Regions from separate parts of the Mesorhizobium sp. CNPSo 4670 genome, predicted to be linked through region 2. Evidence: predicted binding sites of a transcription regulator. Region 2 holds the regulator's gene; the other holds the start of a gene.
What was found. Region 2 encodes HrcA, which represses chaperone genes, less so after heat shock. Its sites were predicted from a motif close to GTTAGCACTCNCNNNNNGNGAGTGCTAAC; they were not measured.
Positions count from the first base shown of each region.

Region 1: AC0ZT5_RS31845 (co-chaperone GroES) is a predicted target of HrcA. The motif match lies at 2,234-2,262, and genes of this name have one in related genera.

Region 1 covers NZ_JBWJFQ010000028.1:82,046-86,938, reverse strand. The annotation lists gene groL (chaperonin GroEL) at 14-1,645, opposite strand; gene AC0ZT5_RS31845 (co-chaperone GroES) at 1,702-2,016, opposite strand; gene AC0ZT5_RS31840 (hypothetical protein) at 2,326-2,520, opposite strand; gene AC0ZT5_RS31835 (porin) at 3,274-4,437, shown strand; gene AC0ZT5_RS31830 (ABC transporter permease) at 4,820-4,893, opposite strand, start outside.
Region 2 covers NZ_JBWJFQ010000018.1:65,220-70,112, forward strand. The annotation lists gene cysK (cysteine synthase A) at 1-66, opposite strand, end outside; gene AC0ZT5_RS25690 (LysE family translocator) at 281-898, opposite strand; gene AC0ZT5_RS25695 (PQQ-dependent sugar dehydrogenase) at 1,038-2,408, opposite strand; gene AC0ZT5_RS25700 (hypothetical protein) at 2,501-2,698, opposite strand; gene hrcA (heat-inducible transcriptional repressor HrcA) at 2,721-3,806, opposite strand; gene rph (ribonuclease PH) at 3,985-4,701, shown strand.

The sequences.
Region 1 (4,893 bases), on a different contig from region 2:
CCCTTCAATTTGATCAAAAGTCCATGCCGCCGCCGCCCGGAATCGCTTGAGCGGGGGTGTCCTTCTTCGGCTTCTCGGCCACCATCGCCTCGGTGGTGACAAGCAGGCCGGCTACGGAAGCGGCATCCTGCAGCGCCGTGCGCACGACCTTGGCAGGATCGATAACGCCTTGGCCGAAGAGATCGCCGAATTCGTTGGTCTGCGCGTTCCAGCCATAGCCAAAATCGGGGTTTTCGCGGACCCTGCCCACGATGATGGAGCCTTCCGCGCCGCTGTTTTCGGCGATCTGGCGAGCGGGAGCCTCGATCGCGCGCCGCACGATGTCGACGCCGGTCTTCTGGTCCGGGTTGTCTACAGCGACATTCTCGAGCGCCCTTGCTGCCCTGAGTAGTGCCACGCCGCCGCCCGGCAAGACACCTTCCTCGACAGCTGCGCGGGTGGCGTGCAGCGCGTCGTCGACGCGGTCCTTACGCTCTTTGACCTCGACTTCCGTCGAGCCGCCGACGCGGATCACGGCGACACCGCCGGCGAGCTTTGCCAGGCGCTCCTGCAGCTTCTCGCGGTCATAGTCGGAAGTGGTTTCCTCAATCTGCACCCGAATGTGAGCAACGCGGCTGTTGATTTCGTCCTTATGGCCGGCACCATCGACGATGGTGGTGTTCTCCTTGTCGATGTCCACCTTGCGAGCGCGGCCGAGCATTTCCAGTGTCACATTCTCGAGCTTGACGCCGAGATCCTCGCTGATGGCCGTGCCGCCGGTCAGGATGGCAATATCCTCCAGCATCGCTTTGCGGCGGTCGCCGAAACCCGGGGCCTTGACGGCGGCGACCTTTAGTCCGCCGCGCAGCTTGTTGACCACGAGCGTAGCCAGTGCCTCGCCTTCGACGTCCTCGGCGATGATTAGCAGCGGCTTGGCGGACTGAACCACGGCCTCCAGCAACGGTACCAAGGCTTGCAGATTGGCCAGCTTCTTCTCGTGAATGAGCACGTAGGGCTCTTCGAGCTCGACGCGCATCTTGTCTTGGTTGGTGATGAAATAGGGGCTGAGATAACCGCGGTCGAACTGCATGCCTTCGACCACTTCCAGCTCTGTCTCGGCGGTCTTGGCTTCCTCGACGGTGATGACGCCCTCATTGCCGACCTTGTCCATCGCTTCGGCCAGGAAGCGGCCGATCTCTGCATCGCCATTGGCCGAAATCGTGCCTACCTGGGCGATCTCGTCGTTCTTCGTTACCTTGCGGGCATTGGCCTTTAAATCGCCGAGGATCGCTTCCACCGCCTTGTCAATGCCACGCTTCAAATCCATAGGGTTCATGCCAGCGGCGACTGCCTTGGCGCCTTCGGTCACGATCGACTGCGCCAGCACCGTGGCGGTGGTGGTGCCGTCGCCGGCGATGTCGCTGGTCTTGGACGCGACTTCGCGCACCATCTGCGCGCCCATGTTCTCGAACTTGTCCTCAAGCTCGATCTCCTTGGCGACGGTGACGCCATCCTTGGTGATGCGCGGGGAGCCGAAGCTCTTGTCGATTACCACATTACGGCCTTTGGGACCGAGCGTCACCTTCACCGCATTGGCGAGAATGTCGACGCCGCGCAGCATGCGGTCGCGGGCATCAGCATGAAATTTCACTTCCTTGGCAGCCATTGGTTCACTCCAGCAAGTAGGCAGTTCTTGTTGACTCTTTGTGTCATGCGTCTCGGTTACGCGGCCTGGCTGGCCGAGGTCGAAACCTCGATGACGCCCAGGACGTCGCTTTCCTTCATGATGAGCAGGTCTTCGCCATTGAGCTTGATCTCGGTGCCCGACCACTTGCCGAACAGGACGCGGTCGTTGACCCTCACGTCGAGGGGGCTGAGCTTCCCGCTCTCGTCGCGAGCGCCGGCGCCGACGGCGATGACTTCGCCTTCCTGCGGCTTTTCCTTGGCTGTGTCGGGGATGATGATGCCGCCGGCCGTCTTCTCATCGGCCTCGATGCGGCGGACGAGTATACGGTCATGTAATGGACGGAACGTCATGTCGTTCTCCTTCAGGATAAACAGATTGCGAGAGCCTCCCCCGATCCTGGCTATCAGGACCAGAATGGGGTTCGCGCGACCTTTGCGGGGTCGAGCGCATGCCGAACGAGTTTTGCTCCTTTCGTTTCAAGGGGTGGACCGATTGAGGAAATTCCGATGGCCTCCGGTGATTGCGCCAAGGGACGATCGACGTCGATCGCCTGGGCGCGAGATCAACGTTCGCCCTGGGTCATCCTGAGTGCTGGGTATTTGCGCGCATTGGGTCTGCAAGCCAAGGCGTCAGATGCACATCATATCAGGCTGATGAGTTCAACTTGCAGCATTGATATGAAAAGAGAGAAGTTTCCTCTTGCCATTGACTGAGGCGACAGGTGACTTTTTTCGTGTTGATATAGCCAGCAATGCGAAACCTCGATGCTCGGCCACGTTGGTTTTATATAATTCCAATGCGAAGCCCAAGGTGGAAACAATCAGGAAAGCCGTTTCCGCCGTTGTATAGGTCATCTGTTTTCTCCACTTCTGGTACACAACCTTCATTTGTTTTCGCCCTGAATAAATCGCATCAATCAGGCATCATACCTGTTAAACGTTGGCACACTAAAAACGACTGTTCGATAGTGTTAAAGGCGAGACAGCAAACGTCATGCCAGATGCAGCGATCTTGATTTTCAATGGGTTACGCCAATTGCCGTGTCGCTATTTTGTCGGATTCCTTGCAGAATTTTGAAGGGCACCGGTAGCTCCCGATATTTTGGGATGGGTTGAGGTTTGTCACCGTTATCGCCCTGCCCTGACGTACTGAACGGTGCCGCATAAGGTCTCAATGTCGAGGCTCAAACAATTCCTGTCACCATACAACGAAACCTGTCGCGCATCGAACATAGCAACAGTACCCAAAACGTCTGCGTTTCGTGCTGGGCTTGTCTCAAAGCAACCGCAAACCAAGGTTGGCCGGGAAAATGGGGTTAACGCGGAACTGCGTCAGCGAATGGCACGTCACTTGCGGTAGGCAAAATTGGAAACTGTGGTGGCAGTCTGCACGACTGGCGGAGATAGACTAGAAAGGGCGGAATTACACTCATTGCGGTAAGTAGATTTCTAAAAATACCTATTGCTTGAGAGGACGAGTTAGCTTGGCCGCCTTTGTTCTTGAACCGGTCACCCCGCGCAAGGCGCCGCGCTTTTTGATCGTGGAGATAGCGGAAGGGTCCGCTCTTGACGTCCTTCCGCTTTTTTATCTTTGAACGGAGATCAAGAATGAACATCATGAGCCTTCTTGTCGGCTCAGCTGCGGCCCTGATTGCAGTTTCCGATGCCGGCGCCGTCGACGCGATCGTCGCCGAACCAGACTCGGCCAAATACGTCAAGATCTGCGACGTCTATGGGGCGGGCTATTACTATATCCCAGGCACCGAGACCTGCCTGCGCATCGGCGGCTATGTCCGCTACGAAACCGGCTTTGGTGACGTTGGGTCATTCGATGGCGCCAAGGCAACCGAGCGCAAAGACGGCAGCACCAACGCCACCTTGCAGAACAATGCCCGCTTCACGCTAAAGACCTGGACCAATCAGGAAACCGAGTTCGGCACGTTGAAGACCTATACCGAAACCCGCGTGAACTTTGGCAACCGTACCGCGTATTCCGATCCGGACAGCCGTCAAGGTTTTGCTTCCAACAGAGACCTCGGCCTGACTTTCGCCTGGATTCAGCTTGGTGAGCTGCGAGTTGGCAAGGACTGGTCGGCCTTCGACATGTTCATCGGCTATCCTGCCAACGTGCTCAATCTGATGCTTGTTCCCTACGGTGATCTCGATACCAACGTCGTCCAGTACTATTTTGATGCCGCTAACGGCTTCTCGGCCGTAGTCTCGCTTGAAGAAGGCGAAGGCGCGGTGGGCACCATCGACAGCTACGTTCCGCACGTGGTCAGTGGCCTGAAATACACACAACAATGGGGCGCGATCGCCGGCGTAGCTGCCTATGATAGCAGCTACAAATCGGTGGCCGGAAAGCTTCGCGTTGACCTCAATGTCACCGCCGAACTGTCACTGTTCGGAATGTTCGGCTACGGCTCCAATGGCAAGCTCAACGATAATTCCACCAACGCAATTGACGCTCGCGGCCGCGGCTTCTACAAAATTTGGGGCGGCAACTGGGCTTTTTGGGCAGGCTCCACTTACAAGTTCAACGAGATAACTTCGTTCAACCTTCAGATCTCGGGTGATCAGCTCAAGAACTATGGTATCGCCATCAATGTCGCCTATACTCTTGTTCCTGATTTCACGATCACAGCCGAAATGGACTATAACCGCTACGGCGACTTCGCCGTCGACGTGGCTGACCCTTCCATCGTGAACAGGACTAACGCCGACAAAAAGAACAGCGTCGGCGGCATCCTGCGTTTCCAACGCTCATTTTAAGGGGATGAAATGCTGCATTTGGCTGGAGTGGCCCAATCCGAACGTCGCGTGGAAGCCAGGCGACAATCGTCGCCCGGTGCATAGCGGCGATACCATGGGCTTGTTTCGGTCCTGCGAGGAAGTCTCACGGTCGCCCTAAGCTCAGAGACAATGTCGTTGCGTCCAGGCCGGGACATCGGGTTTGTCACCGGTATGCGGCGCCCTATGCCGAGACCCCATCGCCCGCAAATGCGCTTGATGCCGGTCGGCGTTTTGACGCCGCTGCATCCTTTGGGAGTGACGCGGGGATTTTCCGGACCACCGACAAGCTGGATCAAGATCTACAGCCTAAATGCTTCGGAGTACCTATCCAGACGATACAGGTCGGATATGCGAACGTTGGTCAGCGCATCAGCCGCCTATGAAGCAGGCCCAGCGACAGGATGAACGGGATTACTATGTAGATGCAAAGCGCGC
Region 2 (4,893 bases):
GTCGGTGATGGAATCGTAGACGCGGCCGCGACCGGGCACGCGGGCAGGGGTGACGGGCTTGTTCATTGGTTTCGCTCCCAGAACTTCAGGCAAGTGAGATTTTCAGGCAAGTGGAGGACTTCAGGCAAGTGGCATTGCAACCGGCAAGATAGGACCTTCGGCCGCGCAAGATAGACTGTCGGCCGAAAATATCGAGTGGGACCCATGTCTAAAACATCGGGCTCACGGAAAAGCGTTTCCTGGAAAGGCCTGTCCCTGGGATGGTTTGGCTGAAAGGGGCCTATTGACGGGCGGCAATCGCCGCCGCGGCGCCGACCATGAAGCCGGCGGCGGTGCGGTTCAGCGCCTTGAGCGCGCGCGGCGATTTCAGGAACCAGCGCGCCTTGGCCGCCAGCGCCAAATAGGGCACCAGCACCACCAAAAGCACGACGATCGTCAGCGCGACCAGTATGCCGTAGTCGGCCAGCGTGATGGTCTTCAGGTCGACGATAGTCGGCGTGATCGCGAGGTAGAAGATCATCGTCTTCGGATTTCCAAGCGTGACGGTGAGGCCGGCGAGGAAGCTCGAAACCAGCCCGCCCTTGCCCTTCTTCGCCTCGACTGTTTCGGGCGTGATGCCGCTGGTCCAGAAGCGCCAGCCGAGGAAGGCGAGATAGGCGACACCAAGCCATTTGATGACCAGAAACACCATGCCGAAAGTCTGCGCGACGAAGGCCAGGCCCAGCACCACGGCGGTCAGATAGGTGAGGTCGCCAAGCATCAGGCCAAAGGACATGGCCAGCGACGAGCGGAAGCCGGAGCCGAGCGCCCGCGCGACGAGCGCGGTGACGCCGGGGCCGGGAATGGCGGCGGCGATGCCGAGGGCGGCACTGTAGGCGAGGAAGCCGGTAAGGGTCATGGTTGCGGCCTTGCGCGTCCAAAGTCTTGATTTTTTATGCGTATCGTTGTTGCAACGACGACTTATGACACAAGGTCAGCCATGCGGGAATTCCCTGAAGCCGGATTCGATTGCACCACGCCGGCGTGCGACCACGCCGTCAGGAACGGCCGCCACTATAGGTGACGCGCCAGATGGTGCCGTTGCCGTCCTCGGTCACGATCAGCGCACCGTCGCGGGCCACCGCGACGCCGACCGGTCGTCCCCACACCTCGCCGTTGGAGACGACGAAGCCGGTGATGAAGTCCTCGTACTCGCCGGTCGGCCTGCCGTCCTTGAACAGCAATCTCACCACCTTGTATCCGGTTCGGTTGCCGCGATTCCATGAACCGTGCAGGGCCACGAAAGCATCGCCTCTGTACTCGGCCGGAAAACCGGACTCGGCGGGCAAGTCCTTTCCATCGTAGAAGGTAATGTTGAGCGGCGCCGAGTGCGCCTGCATCAGCACATCGGGAATGGTCACCTTGCCGGCAAGATCGGGGCGTTCGCCCTTGTGGCGCGGATCCTCGTTGTTGCCGATGTAGTACCAGGGCCAGCCATAGAAGGCGCCGTCCTTGACCACAGTCGCATATTCGGACGGCACATTATCGCCAAGCGCATCGCGCTCGTTGACGACGCACCACAACGCCCCGGTCGTCGGCTGGACCGTCATGCCCGAACAGTTGCGCAAGCCGGTGGCGACGATGCGGCCATTCTTGCCGTCGGGGTCGAAGGCCAGCACGTCGGCACGGCCGTCCTCGGACCCCCAAGCAGCACCCAGCGGCTGCGACTTCGTCCAGGCGTCGAGGCCGCCATCCGGCTCCTTTGCCATGTTCTCGGCGACGTTCGATCCCGAGCCGACCGACAGATAGAGCGTCTTGCCGTCCGGCGAGAAGACGATGTCGCGGGTCCAGTGATGATTGGCAGGGATGTTGCCGACGATGGTTTCCGGATCACTGGCCGCCTTCAGGTCACCATTGTGGTAGGCAAAGCGCACGATGCTGTCGCTGTTGGCGACATAGACCCATTGCGGGTCGTTGCCTGGCGGGTAGAAGGCGATGCCGTATGGCTGGTTGAGATCACCGGCAAAGATGCTGTCCTTCGCCGGCTTCGCGCTGCCCTCGGCAAGGCGATAGACGCGGATCTGGTTGGCTTCGCTGTCGGCGACGAACAGGTCGCCATTCGGCGCGGTGCGCACGACCCGTGGATTGCCAATGCCCGACGCGATCAGCTCGGCCAAAAAGCCCGGCGGCAATTTCGGCTCGGCGTCTGCCGGCCGGTCGGCGAGGCCGGCGCCGTTCGAGGCGGATTTGGTGACATAAGGCCTAGGCAGGTCTTGCGCCTTGATCAGGCGGCGCACCCCTGGCCTGTCGGCACGCCAGTCGCCGAAGGCGGCGGCACCCCTCAGTACCGGCTGCTCCGCCTGCTGGGCCAATGCCGCGGTCGTGACAAACAGTGCGGCAGGAAACGCCAGCCCGGCCAATCGGATCATTTTGTCCTCCACCTTGTCGCGAAGGAATCAACGGCCTGTTTGTTCCTCGGTTCCGCCTCACACGATGAGTTGAGGTGAAACGGTCTCCAGCCTCAGGTGCCGGCCGCGTAGAAATCGTCGTCGAGGCGCTTTTCCAGTGCGACGAGATCGGCCGGCAGCGGCAGGCCCATGGCGCGCATTTCCTGCAGTTTCTCGCGCAACTGCTCCTGGATTTCGTGCTGGTCCTCCGGCTGGTTGACCATTTCCTCGAGCAACAGACTGATCCGGGCCTTGAATTCTTCGAGCGCCATCGTCGTCTCCTCGGTTACCAGTTCAACGCAGCATGCGGGAAATCAGCTGCGCCGTATAGTCGACCATTGGCACGATGCGCGCATAGTTGAGCCGGGTCGGGCCGATGACGCCGAGTGCGCCGACGACGCGGGCGTCCTTGTCGCGATAGGGCGCGACGACGAGCGACGAGCCCGACAGCGAAAACAGCTTGTTTTCCGAACCGATGAAGATGCGCACGCCCGATCCCTGTTCGGCCAGATCAAGCAGCTGGATCAGCCCGTCCTGCGTCTCCATGTCCTCGAACAGGTGACGCAACAGTTCGATGTCGGCCTGGGCGGTGACGTTTTCGAGCAGGTTGGCGCGGCCGCGCACGATGAGCCGCGCCGGCAGGCCGCTCTCCGCGCCGGCCCACACCGCCAGCCCCTTCTCGACCAGATCTTGCGACAGCGTGTCGAGTGCGGCCCTGGTCTCTTCCTTGATGCGGGCAATCTCGATCCGCGCCTCGGCCAGCGTGCGGCCGCGAATATGGGCGTTGAGGAAGTTCGAGGCTTCGTGCAACTGCGAGACCGTAATGCCGGCCGGCAACTCGACGACGCGGTTTTCGACGTCGCCGTTTTGCGACACCAGCACCGCCAGCGCCTTGGTCGGCTCGAGCTGGATGAATTCGATGTGCTTCAGCGCCACCTCGTTCTTGGCGGCCAGCACCAGGCCGGCGCCGCGCGACATGCCCGACAGCATCTGGCTGGCCTCGGTCAGCATGTGTTCCAGCGTCGCACCCGAGCCGGACGCGCGCACCTGCGCCTCGATGGTGCGGCGCTCCTCGTCGGAGAGGTCGCCGAGTTCCATGAAGGCATCGACGAAGAAGCGCAGACCGGCCTGCGTTGGCAACCGGCCGGCGGAAATGTGGGGGGCATAGATCAGGCCGAGATGCTCGAGGTCGCTCATCACGTTGCGGATGGTGGCGGGCGACAGTGAGGACGGCAGGATGCGCGACAGGCTGCGTGATCCCACGGGTTCGCCGTCCTTCAGGTAGGAATCGACGATGCGCCGGAAGATGTCGCGCGAACGCATGTCGAGCGACTGTAGCGCAGGCGACAGCAGACTGGGTTCGGCGACTGCCTTGGTCATTAGGCCAAAAACCTCCGGCCCAAGGATATAGACTTCACCATGGTCCGCGCAACCCGGTGTCTGTATCAGTTCACCCGGCTGTCTGAAGTCAGATCACCGGCCATTTTCCTTTGCGCCACGCGCTCCATGTGGTTACAAGCCGGCCAAGAATCCGAAAAATGACGGGAAAGAAGCCTGAATGCGCCCCTCCAAACGCCAATTCGACGAAATGCGCGCCATCTCCTTTGAGCGCGGCGTCTCCAAGCATGCAGAAGGCTCATGCCTGGTGAAGTTCGGCGACACCCATGTCCTGTGTACCGCCAGCCTCGAGGAGAAGGTGCCGGGCTGGATGCGCAATTCCGGCAAAGGCTGGGTCACGGCGGAATACGGCATGCTGCCGCGCTCGACGGGCGAGCGCATGCGCCGCGAGGCTTCCGCCGGCAAGCAGGGCGGCCGCACTCTGGAAATCCAGCGGCTGATAGGCCGCTCCTTGCGCGCCGTGGTCGACCTGCAGGCGCTGGGCGAGCAGCAGATCACCGTCGACTGCGACGTCATCCAGGCCGATGGCGGCACCCGCACGGCCTCGATCACCGGCGGCTGGGTGGCGCTGTATGATTGCCTGCGCTGGATGGAGGCCCGCCAGATGGCCAGCGTCGCCAAGGTGCTGAAGGACCATGTCGCGGCGATTTCCTGCGGCATCCATGACGGCCAGCCGGTCATCGACCTCGATTATCTCGAGGATTCCTCGGCCGGCACCGATGCCAACTTCGTCATGACCGGCAAGGGCGGCATCGTCGAGATCCAGGGCACCGCCGAGGGCGAGCCCTTTTCAGAGGACCAGTTCGCCGACCTGATGGGCCTGGCCAAGAAAGGCATCCAGCGCCTGGTCAGCCTGCAGCAGATGGCGGTGGTTTAGGCCTGGTTTGTATTGATGAGGTTGGCGATCCTTCCCACCCCCCTCTGGCCTGCCGGCCATCTCCCCCGCAAGGGGGGAGATCGGCTGTGGTCTTGGGTTTCGCCAACCACCAACGTTGCAAGCTGTGAGCCGGCGTTGACGCTTCCAATCTCCCCCCTTGCGGGGGAGATGCCCGGTAGGGCGGAGGGGGGT